Regions from separate parts of the Bacillus sp. N6 genome, predicted to be linked through region 3. Evidence: riboswitches for the same ligand, from Rfam matches in the RefSeq annotation. Region 3 holds a riboswitch; each other region holds the start of a gene.

Region 1 (4,218 bases), 2.1 Mb from region 3:
ACATGTTGTGGGTTTGTGAAAATATCTTTCACAGTCCCGCTTTCGACTACAGATCCATGTTCCATAACGGCAACGCGGTCGCATATACGTTGGATAACGTTCATTTCGTGTGTAATGAGTAAAATCGTAATTCCAATTTCTTCGTTAATCTTTAATAACAAATCAAGAATAGAATCAGTTGTTTCTGGATCTAAAGCACTCGTTGCTTCGTCACTTAATAACACTTCAGGCTCATGTGATAGTGCACGTGCAATTGCAACGCGCTGTTTTTGACCGCCAGAAAGTTCACTTGGATAAGCATCTTTTCGATTGAAAAGATCGACAATGCGTAAATATTTTTCTACCCTTTTTTTAATTTCCACTTTTGGAATACCAGCAAGGCGTAAAGGTAATGCAATGTTTTCATAGATGCTAACAGTTTTAAGTAAATTGAATCCTTGAAAGATCATTCCGATTTTTTGTCTCGCTTTTGCTAGTTCTTTTGTCGATAACGTTGTTAAGTCTTGTTCGTTTACAATGATATTTCCTGTCGTTGGTTTTTCTAATAAATTTACACATCGAATCAATGTACTTTTACCAGCGCCACTATACCCAATGATTCCAAATACCTCGCCTTTTTCTACTTTAAGGGAAGTAGACTTAAGAGCCTCAACATTCCCTTTTTTTGTTGTAAATACTTTGGATATGTTTTTTAATTCAATCATTATCGTCAGCTCCTACCAAGATGGTAAAACTGAACCATCAAATTTTTTCTCGATAAACTCTTTTACTTCTTTAGATTGATAAGCTTTCTTTAATTTATTTACAACGGCATCATCTTTATTTTCAGTACGAACAACAACCCAGTTCACATATGGTGAATCTTTTCCTTCGCGGAAAATAGAATCTTTCGCTGGACTTAATTTTGCACCTAATGCAAAGTTTGTGTTAATTGCAGCTGCTTTCACTTCACTTAGTTGCGTTGGTAATTGAGATGCCTCTAATTCGACAATCTTTAATTTTTTTGGATTTTCAATTACATCTTTTGCAGTCGCTTTTTCTGTAGCCTTTGGATCAACTTTTAAAACCCCTGCTTTTTCAAATAATTTTAAAGCTCGAAGTTCATTCGTTGGGTCATTTGGTACAGCAATTGCATCGCCCTCTTTTAAGTCTTTTACATCTTTTATATCTTTAGAATATACGCCCATAGGGAATGTTACTGTTGAAAATACTTCAGCTAATTTCATATTGCGTTCAGCTTTAAATACATCTAAATACGATTTCGTTTGGTAGCTATTTACATCAAGGCTTTTTTCATCTAAAGATACGTTTGGCGCTACATAATCATTAAATACTTTTATGTCAATTTCCAGACCATCTTTTGCTGCAACTTCTTTTACCTTTTCAAAAATTTGTTCATGTGGTCCACCTGTTACACCGACAGTAATCTTTTTCTCGTCTAATGCTTTTACCTCTTTATCTGAAATCGCGCTACATGCGCCTAATAATAATACTGCTCCGCTTACAATGCTTAATAATACCTTTTTCATCTATAAATCCCCCTTCATATACGTTCCAAAATAAAAAGCACCTCCCAAAAATAAGAGAGGTGCCGAATAGACGAAATAGATTCCTCTCTTATCTTCCAAAACGAAAACTCGTTTTGCAGGAATTAGCACCTTAGCTTATACGTCATAAGCTCGGTTGCCGGGCATCATCGGGCCAGTCCCTCCGCCACTCTTGATAAGAGTATGTGTATGTAGTTTTGAATATGGTACTAATAGTAAATCTTACAAAAAGAATTGTCAATTATATTTTCAGAATATATTTTATTTTAAGGTAATCGAAACATTTCCTTTCTTATGGCCCATTTCTACATACGTATGGGCTTCTACAACTTCTTCTAATCGGTAAGTTCTATCAATAACAGGTTTTAGCTTTTCTGTTTCAGCTAGTTGTTTTAGTAGGTTCATATCTTCTTTACTGACCTTTGCCATCATTCCGTTCACAGATACATATTTTCCATTAGGCATTAATGCATCTGTACAAAGAGACTTTTTATATTTTCCAACTGCGTCAAATATAATATCGTAGTGATCGCCCCGCTTAGTAAAATCTTCTTTCATATAATCAATTACGTTGTCTGCCCCTAAAGCTGTTACTAAATCGAAATTCGAACTACTACAAATGGCTGTGACAGTCGCCCCGAAGTATTTAGCAAGCTGTACGGCAGCTGTCCCTACTGACCCAGAGGCGCCGTATATAAGTACTCGTTGCCCTTTTTTTATCTGTCCTTTTCTAAGGAAGTGCAATGCTGAAGTTCCGCCAAAAGGAATAACGGCAGCTTCTTCATATGTCACATTGGTAGGTTTTAATGCTATTAATCCACTTTCATGCACGCATGTGTATTCCGCATAACCACCAAGGTTTAGTTCTGTTAATGCAAAAACTGGATCTCCTTTTTTAAATTGTGTTACATCTGATCCAATGTCTTCGATTTCACCGGATAACTCTACGCCAAGTATAGGTTTTCTCGGTTTTCTGAAACCTAATATGATCCGCATAGGAATCCAAAATAAGAGGGGGCTATTAAAGCCACGTATTCTACAATCTCCAGTCGATACACTTGTTGCGTGAATTTTAACTAATACTTCATTTTTCTTAGGTTTAGGCTTTTCTATATTTTGAAGCTGGAGAACATTAGGTGGTCCATACTTTGTGCAAATAATAGCTTTCATAATGACCTCCTGAAATGAGTTGTTATTATTTACATCATATTTAAACTTTTTCTCAAACATGTTGCTATATAGGAAATAAATTTAAAGAAGAATATTACGAATTATATAGATTTCATAGGAAAAGAGATGATATTATTTTTGGGAAGGAGGGGACGTTATGAAAAAATTTATTTTAATTTCAAGTTTAGTACTTGCAGTCGGTCTAGGAGTAGGGTGTAGTAATGAGAAAACAAAAAAGACTGATGAGCCGAAAAAAGAAGCTGTGCAGAAAGAAAAGGAATTAACAGCGAAGGATGTTTTCAATAAAGCGAATGAAGCTTTTAAAAACGAAGAAAATGTAACGATGACATATGATGTGGGAATAAAGGCTGAAGGAACAGAGATGAATGTAATAAAGGCCAAAATGCAATTAGAGCCGAAGCAAAAAAATTCTCGTTCTGAAATGAATGTTTCTGGTACAGAGGTTGTTGTTTATGATGTGGGTGGCAAAATTGCTGGTCAGTTGAAAAATCCTAATACGGGTGAAGTGATGTCTGTACCAGAGGAACAATTAAATGCTAACGGAATGAATGCAACTCAAGGAATGGTAGATAATTTAGAGATTCCATCGGAAATTTTAAATAAAGTGAAGATGGAGAAAAGTGGAGATAATTATAAGCTGAAGTTTGCATTAAAAGGGCAAGAGACAGAGAGTATGTTAGCTAGTATGGATGAAAAGCAGAAACAAATGCTACAAGGCCAAAATGCAAAGATAGAAGAAATAGATGGAGAATATATTATTACAAAAGATTTTAAATATGAATCAGCAAAGATAGATATGGTTATGAGTAGCAATGGTGAGGATAAAGCGCACATTATTACGGATGCGAAGTTTACATCGTATGATAAATTTGATCCAATACAATTGCCAGCAGCAAAGTAATCACTGTCAAGAGAGGTACCTGAAAGAACGGGTATCTCTTTTTGTTGCTAGTAAGGAGAGTGTCCTTTGAAAAAAAGAAAGATAGTAGTGGTCATTGTCGCATATACGGTTTTGCTTGCAACGTCTGTACATACGTATAAAAAACAAATTGATCATCCTATTATGAGTGATGTAGGTAAATTGCTTCCGACAAAAATAAAACGTGTTGAAAGTGCTACGGAAGAGCACTCGTTAATAAAATTAGTGCGAGATGCAAAAGTTTCAGGAGAGAAAATTTCCATTGCAGGCATGCAACATAGCCAAGGAGGACAGACATATTATCCGAATGGCACGATGCTCGATATGAAAGGATATAATAAAATATTAGAATTCGATCCAGAGAAGAAGCGTATTACAGTTCAAAGTGGTGTCACGTGGAATGATATTCAGAAGAAAATAAATCCATATGGCCTTGCGGTACAGGTCATGCAGTCTCAAAATATTTTTACTGTTGGTGGTTCATTAAGTGTAAATGTACATGGGCGTGATATTCGTCATGAGGCACTAATTGATACAGTAGATTCATTTAGATTGTTAATG
Region 2 (4,218 bases), 2.3 Mb from region 3:
AGAGCCTTAAAGGTATTTATATTATTATTTTATATTATATTCTTTTTATATGACGCTATATATTATTTTGTATATCCTGCTATGAATATTAGTGGAACAGCGGTAGGTTGGCCAGAAGGTAGTCTTGGGATAGGTGTGCCTATATTTGTAATAGCATTATTTCCTATTTCTATATATCTTCAAAAAAGAGGGTATGTATATTCTGTAAAATATTTATTTTTATTTGGGTACATGTTTATCAATCTTGTGAATAATTTAATGATTTATTTGCGAACGGATAGACCTTTTGAACATGGTAGTATGGTAGAAATGTTATTAATTTTATTTGCCCCAGTTTTCGTGAATAGAAAATACTTTTATTTAGTGTCCTTTAGTGTAATTGGAAAGTACGTATTTTTCACATTGCTATTACAAGATTTAAAAGTGGTAATTCCACTTGTTTTATGTATATTCTATTTCATTATTTCACATTCTTTATTAAAACGATTTCAATCTTATGTAAGAACAGTGGTTGAAATGATGAACAATATGAAAGAGACGGAAAATTTAGCTGTGATTGGGACTATGTCTACAACAATTGCCCATGAAATTCGAAATCCGCTAACAGCGTTAAAAGGGTTTACGCAAATGCAAAAAGAAAGAAATCCAACTGATACGATGAGCTACGACATTATGCTACAAGAAATTGAAAGGGTTAATGGATTTGTTAGTGAATTGATGTTGTTAGGAAAACCAAAGCCAACAAATTATGAAAGGTGTAATATACGAGATATCCTTCTATATGTTGTGCATCTAATGGAAAGTTATGCAACGCAATATAGAGTTAAATGTCATATACAAGTAGATGGGAATTTACCGGCTATAAACGGTGATGATAAGCAATTAAAACAAGTGTTATTAAATATCATTAAAAATGGAATAGAATCAATGCCAGAGGGCGGAGAAATTCATATCCGTGCATATCAAAAAACGCAAGGACATTTGTGTATTTCTGTTGAAGACCAAGGATTTGGTATAGAGAATGATAAATTAGAAAAAATCGGCAAGGCGTTTTACACAACAAAGGAGACTGGTACAGGACTTGGATTAATGATTACATATAAAATTATTAAGGAACATCAAGGGAGTATCACGATCCAAAGTAGTCTAGGAGTAGGAACGAAAGTAGAAATTTTTCTGCCGACCGTTTAATGTATTGGGAGAAAAGATTTTTCAGAAAAGTGTTCTTGTTGTGTAAATATAAACATTTTATAAAATGTTTCAAGAAGGGTTTTTTTTATAAAATACTTCGTTTATAATGGAGGAAAATATCGACATGAGATTGATTGCTCATGTAACGGTTCAGTAGTGTTATGAAAAGATAAGAAGGGGTGCACGCGCATCCTTTTTTCTATGCAGATATTATGAAAGAGGTGGTATGATGGAATTAACATTAAATTCGACTGTATGTTTACACACGATTCAATTTCGAAAAGAGCAAAAGAATTATATTGTAAAAGATACAATTACAGGAGAAAAATATGAAATGCCGCCACTTTGGATTGATGCATTGGCAATGATGCGTGACGGTTTTTTATTGGGAGAAATTGAGGAGAAATTAAAAGAAGAGTATCCATCCGAAGAAGTGAATATGTTAGCATTCACGAGGCAACTGTTAGAACTAGAACTTGTTGAAATGGTAGATGGAGAAGAGATAGCTTGCACAAAGAAGAAAGAGATAGATTGTTTAGCTTGGGTGCGTCCTCGTGTGGAACAATTCTTTCTTAATTTAAATAGAAAATATAGAAGCAAAGACCAGTAGTGGCCTTTGCTTCTTTTAATCCCGCTATTTGCTGGGCAGTAAGACCCCCACTTCAAAATTCAGCGGAAGCAAAGAAGTTAGGTGTGGGATGAACAAAACCTCCACTGATTAAAGGTTCACTTTATAGGTTGTGTTTAAAATATAACAGCAAATGCTCTTGCGAAAGCACCGTCACTATTTTTAATTTTTAAAGGTGCTGCTGAGAAAAAGAAACGTTTTGCTTCGATAGCATCTAGATTTGTTAAGTTTTCAATTAAATAAATATTATTCCCTAGTAATATGTGATGAATCGGTGATGTTTCTGTTGTGACTTCATCAGGAGAAATGAAATCTAAACCGATAGATTTTACTTTTAATCGCACTAGTTCTTTAGCTAATTCTTCAGAAAGATAAAATGCTTCCTTCTCATAAGCTTCTGTATTCCATTTTGTGGATAGATTAGAATGAAAAATAACAATATCACCTTCTTTTATGTGAGTATTATGCAATACTGCCTTAGGTAATTTTCGCTCTTGAATATGTGTTACATCTATAAGAACAGCTTCGCCTACAAATTGATCCAGCGGTAATCGATCGATGGTCGTTGCGCCTGAAATAAAATGCGCAGGGGCATCACAATGCGTGCCAACATGAACGACAGAATGAAAATCTGTAACTTGATAGCCTGATTCTTCAACACTTGTAACAGCTTCTAGTTGTATTTTAGGTGTTCCAGGAAATTGAGACATATTATTTTCAAATGTTTGCGATAGATCAATTACTTTCATTTTACATACCTCCAATATATGTTTTTCAAATAATAAAAAGCTCATCCTTCAGTATCAAGAAAGATGAGCTTTACATGCTAGTTGAGTTTTATCTTCCAAAATGCAATGCATTTTGCAGGAATTAGCACCTATTCAGTTTGTATAAACTGAGGTTGCTGGGCTTCAAAGGGCCGGTCCCTCTGCCTCTCTTGATAAAGAAGTATTCAGTTTTTAAAATCGGAATTTTCCGATAGTTAAATTGTAATTCATTTCCTTTTTTCGTGCAATACAAAATAGGTATTCACCCAAATAAAGCTGCTCGCATATTGTAGCTTATGTAAATAGAATGCTGCGAAGGAGTGAGTGCAGTGACAGGAAATATATTAAATTATTATGCTGGTGGTAATACAGCTAGGGGATTTCACAATTTATACGAAGAGAATTTAAAAGGATTAGACAGATTATTTATCTTAAAGGGTGGCCCAGGAACGGGAAAATCTTCTTTAATAAAGGCAATAGGTCGTGAATGGATTGAAAAAGGATATGATATTGAATTTTTACATTGTTCTTCTGATAATAAATCGGTTGATGGTGTAATTATCCCAAAATTAAAAGTAGGAATTGTTGATGGGACATCGCCGCATGTTATTGAGCCAAAAATGCCAGGAGTTGTTGAAGAGTATATAAATTTAGGAATTGCTTGGGACTCAGATAAACTAAGAAAGCAGAAGTTAGAAATTGAAAGATTTGTTTCAGAAGCAAGCAAAGCTTTTCAGTCTGCTTACGCACGTTTTAAAGAGGCATTGGTTATACATGATGAGTGGGAGAAGATATATATTGATAATATAGATTTTAATAAAGCAAATGAACTAACCAATCAGCTAATCCAGAAATTATTTGCAGATAAAAGCGGGAGACAATCGCTTGTAAAACATCGTTTTTTAGGAGCTGCTACACCGAAAGGAGCAGTTGATTTTGTTCCTAATTTAACAGAAGGGTTACCACATCGTTATTTTATAAAAGGGCGCCCAGGCTCTGGAAAATCAACGATGCTCAAAAAGTTAGCTAAGGCAGCTGAAGAAAAAGGGTTTGAAGTTGAAGTATATCATTGCGGATTTGACCCGAATAGTCTTGATATGGTTATCGTAAGAGAATTAGGATTTGCAATTTTTGATAGCACCGCACCACATGAATATTTTCCAAGTCGCGAGGGTGATGAAATTATTGATATGTATGCCCTTATTGTTACGCCAGGGACGGATGAGAAATATGCGAAGGAAATTCGTGATGTCTCCATTCAATATAAAGCAAAAATGAATGAGGCGATGTCTTTCTTAGCGAAAGCAAAATCGGTTCGTGATAAATTAGAACGAATTTATATTGCTGCTATGGATTTTTCAATAGTAGATGCATATAAAGAGGAGATTCAAAAAGAGTTTGAACGAATTGCTACTACTGTAATCGAAAAGCAACAATAGACGTTTCATTAGGCTGTCAGTAATTTCTGACAGTTTTTTTGGTATGTAGTAAAATTAGTATTGTATTTGTCGAATTTCCAAGGAAATAATCAAAAAATGGAGGTGTTATGCAATGAGAGAGAAAATCGAGTTGGAGTTAGAAAGAATTGAAAAAGAGAATGATGTGAAAATTTTATTTGCGGTAGAATCAGGG
Region 3 (4,218 bases):
AGCTATCTTCATATTCTTCAGCGTCTAAAGTTTGAAAATGTTTGTAGCGTTTATCAACTGCTTCACCTTTTCCTTCTACTTGTACAACATAAAAGGAAAGATAATTTATTTCAAAATCCATATTTATCACCTTGTTTCATTTCATTAACTCTTATCAGTATAGAGATGGAAAAAACTTTCGTCAATTTATATAAGGAAGGGGGAGCCCCTTCCTTATATAATTTTTATTTTCTCGATTAAAATCCGTCTTCTAATGCTGCGAATGGAATGTTTAGTCTGTTTTCTACTGTACGTAAACGTTGGTTTAAGCGGTTTAGTCTACGTGTATGGCGCTCAACTGTATTTTCTAGTTGACGTACTCTTTGTTCAAGCTCATTTACGCGTCTTTCTAATTGACGATTTCCAGTGCCAGGAAAAGAGATTGGAAGTTGGAATTGTCTATTTTGGTCATATGGATTCGTTTGCTCTGCTTGATCTATATAAGATTGATATTGTGCTTGTAAGTCATACTGTGGTTGTTGGTACGCATATTGATTATATGGATCATATGGATTGTAGGGATACATAATAACATCCTCCATTTCTTTAAAATAGGTTGAATTCACCATAATGTATGTGCAAAAGCGGAGCGGTGGCACGGCAAATACCTATTTATGTTGACGGGATTTTTCTTTATCCCGCATTAACGGGCAGTAAGACCCCACTGATTAAAGTTTCACTTTATAAAAAATAGCTTGAGGGTTTTTGATTTGTATTTCTTTTGCCTGATGGTATATACTGGATAAAAGAGAGAGTTTACATAAAAGTTACAATTCTATCAAACTCAAACTTTTATGTAAATATGTATAGACATTTATAAAAGAAAAGAGTAATTTATATAGAGTGAAAAATAACTTGTAACATTTTATAAACATATTGTAAAATGATTGTAACAAAACATACATAAAAATGAAATAAATACATAATAGTGATGTTGGGGAAAGGGAGAGAGTATATTGTTCCGTAAAGTAAAGGGTATATTAGTTGGGGTGTTATGTGTAGCTGTAGTGAGTGGCTGTGGTGCAAAAGTAAGTGATGTTGCATTGGTAAGTGATATTGGTGGGCACACTGTAGAGGCTAAAGCAGAAGTGCAAGATACTATTAGTTTAGTTGATGGTCGAACTGGTACTGAAGTGAAAAAATTAGATTTATCTGGTTTAGGCTATTTTGAAGATGAAGCGAAATTTAAAAAGTCTGTAACAAAGGTTGTTGGTGAGGTTGGAAAAAGCGTCGACAAAAAAATGGTTCCTTCACGTATAGCACCTGATGGAAGTTGGCAAGAAGGAAAACCTTCTTATGAATTAATGGAAAAAGAATTAGTAGATAAATTGTTAAATGTTGGTATGTGGGATGCTACGTATCAGTTGCCGATCGTGGAGAAAAAACCAGTCGCAACATTAAGTGATGCGCAAGGAAATGGTACGGTAATTGGTAGATATGAAACGAACTTAGGTGGTTCAACAGGTGGCCGTATTGAGAATATTCGTTTGTCAGCAGCGAGCATAAATGGAGTTGTGTTAGCAAAAGGAGACCGTTTCTCTTTTAATTCATTAATCGGTGATACAACACCAGATAAAGGATATCAATTAGGGAAAGAAATAGTTGATGGTAAATTAGTAGATGGATATGGCGGTGGTGTTTGTCAAACATCTTCAACTTTATACAATGCAGCAGATCAAGCTGGCCTGAAAATGGTGGAGAGAACTACACATTCTAAAACGGTAGGTTATGTTCCACAAGGAAGAGATGCTACAATTGCATATCCATATTTAGATTTAGTATTTGAAAATACGAATGATGCACCTGTGAAGCTTTATATGGGCATTCAGGGTGGAAAGCTAGTTGCTGAAGTACATAAAATGAGATAAGTATAATACCTTTATAAAAAAGCCATTATTTCTAAGTTTGATAGAATTAATGGCTTTTTTGTGCAATCAATATTACACCTCAAGATATAATGAACAGGAGGAAATTTAATAGGAGTAAGACAGTCTAAAAAAGCATTAAATTTAATTCATAGTTTTCTTATTGACATTATTAGTAATGGGGTGTATTCTTCATAATAACAACTAAATAAATGGAAAAATTTATTGGTTTTCTTATCAAGAGAGATGGAGGGACTGGCCCGATGAAATCTCAGCAACAGGCTGTATCAAAGTACTGTGCTAACTCCAGCGAACGCAATAGGCGTTTGAAAGATGAGGAGAAATGGATTCACATTTAACTCTTCTTATATGCGTAAGAAGAGTTTTTTGTTTAGAGAGGGGGGATAGAGTGAAGTTTGATGTAACGTATTTTTTAGAAAGTTTTCCGCAATTATTTAAATATGTATACATAACTTTAGGGATTACTGTAGTTTCAATGATTATTTCCTTCGTTATAGGGATCGGCTTGGCGATCATAACGAAAAATAAAACGAAATATTTATATTCAATTGCAAGAGTGTATATCTCTTTCTTTAGAGGAACCCCGTTATTAGTTCAATTGTTTGTTTTATATTTCGGATTACCACAAATCTTTCCGACATTTACAGTGCTTACAGCTATGCAAGCAACTTTAATTGGCCTAAGTTTAAATAATGCTGCTTATTTATCAGAGATTATTCGAGGTTCATTAAATGCTGTGGAATCAGGGCAAATGGATGCCTGTTTATCAGTTGGAATGACAAAGGCGCAAGCGATGCGACAAATTATTTTTCCGCAAGCTATTCGTGTCGCAGTACCGTCACTTGGAAATAATTTTGTTGGATTGTTAAAAGAATCTTCGTTATCTTTTGCACTTGGGGTGGCTGAAATTTTAGCACAAGCGAAAATGCTAGCGGCACAATCATATCGTTATATGGAAAGTTATTTAGCGGTAGCGATAGTATATTGGATTATTACAATCGTAATTAGCTGGGGACAGAAAAAGTTAGAAAAGAAACTTGATGCACCATATTTGTAACAGAAATGAGGTGATATATATGATTGAGATAAGAGATTTGTATAAGTCTTACAAACATAATGAAGTACTAAAAGGGATTTCACTTACTGTAAATAAGGGAGAAGTAGTAGTCATTATTGGACCTTCTGGTTCGGGTAAATCGACATTATTAAGGTGTTTAAACTTATTAGAACAACCGAATGATGGCAGTATTAGAATTGAAGATTTAGAGATTCATGCGAAGAGACTTTATAAAAAAGAAATAATACAATTGCGTCAAAAAACGGCAATGGTTTTTCAAAATTATAATTTATTTAAAAATAAAACAGCATTGCAAAATATTACAACGGCATTAACGGTTGTACAGAAAAAAAGTGAAGAAGAGGGAAAGGGAATATCGAGAAAAATATTAAAACAAGTAGGCTTAGCTGATAAAGAAGATTTTTATCCAACAATGTTATCAGGAGGGCAACAGCAAAGGATAGGGATTGCTAGGGCAATGGCTTTAAATCCCGCAGTATTATTGTTTGATGAACCGACTTCCGCACTTGATCCAGAATTGGTGAATGAGGTATTGCAAGTTATTAAAGACTTGGCAAGACAGCACATAACGATGGTTGTTGTTACACATGAAATGAATTTTGCAAAAGAGGTGGCGGATCGCGTTATATTTATGGCTGATGGCATTATTGTAGAGCAGGGAACACCAGAAGAAATTTTCCGAAACCCACAAAATGAACGTACGAAAAAGTTTTTACGACAATTGAATGCTTCAGAAGAAGGCAATCATTTCGTTATTTAGGAGGAAGAATTGTGAGGAAATCATCATTATTACTAACATTAGCATTAACAGTATCAGTTGGAGTTTTATCAGCTTGTGGTTCAAATACAGCAAGCGAAACAACAAATGAAAAAGTAGTAAAAGTTGGGACATCTGCAGGTCGTAGTCCATTTATTTTTAAAGAGGGTGAGAAAGTAAAAGGCTTTGATGCTGAAATTATTGAAGCGGCTGCTAAAAAGGCTGGGTATAAAGTAGAATGGAATGTTTCTGATTTTGAGGGATTATTTGGCTTATTAGATTCAGGACGAATTGATACAATTGCAAATGAACTATCAGTTTCTCCGGAAAGAAAAAAGAAATATGATTTTTCAATTCCGTACGTGTATTCTGGTTCTGTATTCGCGGTGAAGAAAGATAATCATACCATTAAATCGCTAGAAGATTTAAAAGGTAAGACTGTAGGTGTCGGGCTTGGT
Region 4 (4,218 bases), 2.1 Mb from region 3:
GCTGTATCAGGATTTACGGCACGTTGCCAAGCAAAGACGAAGTCCTTTGCTGTAACAGGAGTACCGTTTGACCATTTTGAATCACGCAGATGGAATGTATATTTTGTTTTATCGGGACTAATGTCAACCGACTCAGCAACACCAGGAATCGGTTTATTATCTTCTCCCATTGCATATAAGCCTTCAAAAACATTGCGCATTACATTCATGGATTCCCCATCCGTTGCTTTTGCAACATCCATTGTTGGAATTTCTGAAGCGAATGATAAGTTAATTGCTTGTTTATCAGGTACTTTATCGTTTGCTTTCGCTCCGCCTGCATTATCTTTATTTCCCCCGCAAGCAGTTAGTAATAGACTTGCCCCTAAAACAGATGCAACAACAGGTACAACTTTTTTCTTCATTGTTCGTTCCTCCCTAAATGTGTTGTTCGTAACGTCATAATGTCCATGTCTTGAAGTGGCTATAGAAGGAGATGGAACCTATTATAAATATTTGTTTATAGGTAATCAGGTGTTCTATATGTATATACATGTTGAGCTATAATCTATCGTTATATGTTTCAACTTAGTAGACATTATATTTTGATGGTGAAATATTTTGTTTCTTTGATTATTTAGAATATTAACACTGGAAAGAACTATATGTCAATAATAAAAATAGAATGTTAATTTCTTGGAATAATATATTAAAAAAGTATATTCTCTTGTGTGAGAGAACCTACTTTTAATATATTTTGCTAAAAAAACAATTGGTGTGGGCTAATAATAAGTGGGGATGAAGAACCCCCACTTATTACGGTTTTACTTTATTTTTCAATTTTTGCCCACTTGAAGTTTAATTGACCCGCAAAGTCTACTTGCACAATTCCTTTCACATAAGAACGTTCTAAATAAGATTCGCCTTTTTGGTAAAGAGGAGCGATAACAGAGTCTTTAAATAATATTTTCTCGGATTCTAGTAATGCTTCCCAGCGAGCTTTTTCATCACCAGCTAAAGTTGTTTTCACTTTTGCTATTGTTTCATCGAATTCCTTATTAGAGTAATGATCTAAGTTATAAGGGTTATTCGTTGTAAATAGCTCAAGGAATGTAATTGGATCCGCAAAGTCAGGGCTCCAGCCGTCAATTCCGATTTCGTAGTCACCTTTTAATAAAAGCGAAACTTGTTGCTTACGCGGTTGCGGTTTTATATTTACTGTTAATCCATCTAGATTCTTTTCTAGTTGCCCTTTTAAGAATTCACCAGTTTTCTTATCAAGGTCAGCATCACTCGTTAATAATTCTAATGTTATCTTTTCAGAACCAAGCTCTTGTTTAGCTTTTTTCCATAATTCTTGTGCAGATTTTGTATCAACTTTTGTTAAATCGCCGTTTGCAGTACGGAAGTCTTTTCCTTCAGGTCCTTTTGCAAAGTTTTTTGGAACGAGACCAAATGTTGGTGTAGAGCCATCATTTAATAACGTATTTACAAAGGATTTTCTATCAATTGTTTGATCGATTGCTTGGCGTGCAGAAACGTTTTGAAGTACTTTGTTTTGTTGATTCATGCGTAAAAATTGTACGCCTACATTTGGACGTTCTTTAAAGTTAGCATCTTTTTTATATTTATCAACGAAGTCAGATGTTAGTTTTATACGATCTAATTGTTTTGACTCGAATAAATTTACTTCTGTTGATTTTTCTTTTACGACGTTAAAATTGATTTCTTCTAGTTTGACAGTATCTTTATCCCAATAAGTAGGGTTCTTCTTAAATTTAAAGCTTTGTTCGTGCTTCCAATCGCTTAGTGTAAAAGCTCCATTGTACAAGATTGTATTATCTTCTAAAGCGTACTTATCACCTTGTGCTTTAAAGAATTCCTCGTTAATTGGTAGAAATGTTGGGAACGCTGTTAAGCTAATAAAATACGGAACAGGACGCTCCAATTCTACCTCAAACGTATGGTCATCAACTGCTTTTACACCAAGTTGGTCGGCTGGAAGTTCTTTGTTGTTAATTTTTGTTGCATTTTTAATATCAAAGAATAGAAATGCATATTCAGAGGCTGTTGCTGGATCTACGGCTCTCTGCCAAGCGAACACAAAATCTTTCGCTGTAACAGGAGTGCCGTTTGACCATTTTGAATCTCGCAAATGGAATGTGTATTTCGTTTTATCGCCACTTACTTCATGAGATTTTGCAACACCAGGAACAGGTTTGTTACCTTCACCAAGATTATACAAACCTTCAAATACGTTTCTCATTACTTGACCAGAATCAGTATCTGTAGCACGGGCCGTATCCATTGTTCGTATTTCAGTAGGTGAAGATAAATTTAAAACCTGTTTGCTAGGTGCCTCGTCTTTTGCATTTGCTCCGCTTGCTTCGTTTTTATAACTACCGCAACCAGTTAATAAAATACTTACTCCTACAACTGATGCAATACCGGGTACAAACTTCTTTTTCATTTGATTTTCCTCCTAAATAATTAAGTTTGGATGATGATGAGGGAAATGAAAAATAAAAAATCCCTCTTTTCATATTGAGAAAGAGGGATTTTTACGTACAAGTTATGCACCCGTATATAAACGAAGTCCCTCATTCTATCTTTCAAGCATAAAGCTTGCAGGAAGTGGCACAGTATTCAAAATGAACCTGCTGCCGAGGTTTCAAAGGGCCAGTCCCTCCACCTCTCTTGATACAATGAGTAAACGAATAAATTTTATTAATTTTTGTGTTTCTTTGATAATTCAAAATCTTACACCTTGAATAATGAAGTGTCAACCAAATGAAATATAGTTTAAATTTTCAGTTTTCTTAAACGAAAAAACCACTGCATATGGCAGTGGTTTTTCTACTAGAAGTTAAAGTTATCTGGATCTGGACCAACGCGACGATCTTCATTTAAAGCTTGAATTGCTTTCATATCATCAGCACTTAATTCAAAGTCGAAGATGTTTGCATTTTCAATAATGCGATGTTCTTTAATTGATTTAGGGATTGTTACAACTTCGTTTTGTAAATCCCAGCGTAAAATAATTTGCGCAGTTGATTTATTATATTTTGTCGCAATTTCTTGTAACGTTGGATTATCTAGTAGTTGTCCTTGCATTAATGGTGACCAAGCTTCAAGCTGGATATTATGTTCTTTACAGAATGCATGTAGCTCTTCTTGTGCTAAACGTGGGTGATATTCCACTTGGTTGATCATTGGCTTAATTTCAGCAATTTCAAATACGTCTTGTAAGTGGTGAATGTGGAAATTACTCACACCGATAGCGCGAACACGGCCATCTTTATAAAGTTTTTCTAATGCTTTCCATGATTCAGTATATTTCCCTTTTACAGGCCAATGTACTAAATATAAATCTAAATATTCTAGACCTAATTTCTCTAATGTAGTTTCAAATGCTTGAAGTGTAGTTTCATATCCTTGATCGCTATTCCATACTTTTGAGGTAATAAATAATTCTTCACGTGAAACACCGGATTCACGAATCGCTTGTCCAACGCCTTCTTCATTTTGATAGATTGCTGCAGTATCGATGCTGCGGTAGCCATTTTTAATTGCTGCTTTTACAGAATCAATTACTTCTGAACCATCTTCTACTTTAAAAACACCTAAACCAAACCAAGGCATTTTTACACCGTTATGTAATGTTGTATAATCTTTTAAACTTGTTAAAATCATATTATTTCCCCCTAGCTTTTTTGTTTGTTGCTTCTACTGCTTTTTGAATTGCCTCTGAAAAATTATATTCGTATAAAGTTTTGAGACCCTCAGCTGTGGAACCACCTGGCGTTGTTACTTGTTCGCGGAGGTTAGCTGGATTTTGCGTTTGCTCGAGCATAGAAGCAGAGCCAGAAATCATTTGAATGACAAGATGTTTTGCGGTTTCTTCATCGACTCCATAACTTTTTGTTGCTTCAATTAAGCTTTCAGCAAAGTAATAAAGGAAGGCTGGTGCACTTCCAGTAACTGCAGTAAGCTGATGAACTTCTTCCTCAGTACAAAGTTGCGAAGTACCAATACCTCTTAAAAGCAGTTGCAGGGTTTCTTGATGCATCTCGGTTACTGATTGTCCTATTGTATATAAGGAGATAGACTTTCCAATTTCAGCAGCTGTATTAGGCATAATCCAAGCAACAGGTGTGCCTTTTGGGAGTCTAGCTTCTAAATAAGATGGTCCAATGCCAGCTGCTACTGTTACGACAAGTTGATTTGATATTAACGGAG

The links. A riboswitch is a leader RNA that binds a small molecule or an ion and turns the genes downstream of it on or off. The one in region 3 is predicted to bind S-adenosylmethionine.
Region 1: another riboswitch for S-adenosylmethionine. It lies ahead of ACUXVC_RS01010 (MetQ/NlpA family ABC transporter substrate-binding protein); the one in region 3 lies ahead of ACUXVC_RS17790 (amino acid ABC transporter permease).
Region 2: another riboswitch for S-adenosylmethionine. It lies ahead of ACUXVC_RS02045 (cyclase family protein); the one in region 3 lies ahead of ACUXVC_RS17790 (amino acid ABC transporter permease).
Region 4: another riboswitch for S-adenosylmethionine. It lies ahead of ACUXVC_RS01100 (peptide ABC transporter substrate-binding protein); the one in region 3 lies ahead of ACUXVC_RS17790 (amino acid ABC transporter permease).

The regions. Positions count from the first base shown of each region.
Region 1 is NZ_CM127843.1:172,249-176,466, forward strand. Features, by position in the region: gene ACUXVC_RS01005 (methionine ABC transporter ATP-binding protein) at 1-704, opposite strand, end outside; gene ACUXVC_RS01010 (MetQ/NlpA family ABC transporter substrate-binding protein) at 717-1,529, opposite strand; SAM riboswitch class I at 1,615-1,729, opposite strand; gene ACUXVC_RS01015 (NAD(P)-dependent alcohol dehydrogenase) at 1,809-2,717, opposite strand; gene ACUXVC_RS01020 (DUF6612 family protein) at 2,875-3,639, shown strand; gene ACUXVC_RS01025 (FAD-binding oxidoreductase) at 3,706-4,218, shown strand, end outside.
Region 2 is NZ_CM127843.1:383,494-387,711, forward strand. Features, by position in the region: gene ACUXVC_RS02035 (ATP-binding protein) at 1-1,191, shown strand, start outside; gene ACUXVC_RS02040 (hypothetical protein) at 1,421-1,801, shown strand; gene ACUXVC_RS02045 (cyclase family protein) at 1,936-2,568, opposite strand; SAM riboswitch class I at 2,654-2,766, opposite strand; gene ACUXVC_RS02050 (PRK06851 family protein) at 2,916-4,025, shown strand; gene ACUXVC_RS02055 (nucleotidyltransferase domain-containing protein) at 4,138-4,218, shown strand, end outside.
Region 3 is NZ_CM127843.1:3,466,259-3,470,476, reverse strand. Features, by position in the region: gene ACUXVC_RS17805 (DUF3900 domain-containing protein) at 1-121, opposite strand, end outside; gene ACUXVC_RS17800 (hypothetical protein) at 237-566, opposite strand; gene ACUXVC_RS17795 (VanW family protein) at 996-1,907, shown strand; SAM riboswitch class I at 2,136-2,244, shown strand; gene ACUXVC_RS17790 (amino acid ABC transporter permease) at 2,314-2,982, shown strand; gene ACUXVC_RS17785 (amino acid ABC transporter ATP-binding protein) at 3,002-3,763, shown strand; gene ACUXVC_RS17780 (amino acid ABC transporter substrate-binding protein) at 3,775-4,218, shown strand, end outside.
Region 4 is NZ_CM127843.1:190,440-194,657, forward strand. Features, by position in the region: gene ACUXVC_RS01095 (peptide ABC transporter substrate-binding protein) at 1-404, opposite strand, end outside; gene ACUXVC_RS01100 (peptide ABC transporter substrate-binding protein) at 809-2,449, opposite strand; SAM riboswitch class I at 2,582-2,686, opposite strand; gene ACUXVC_RS01105 (aldo/keto reductase) at 2,839-3,672, opposite strand; gene proC (pyrroline-5-carboxylate reductase) at 3,674-4,218, opposite strand, start outside.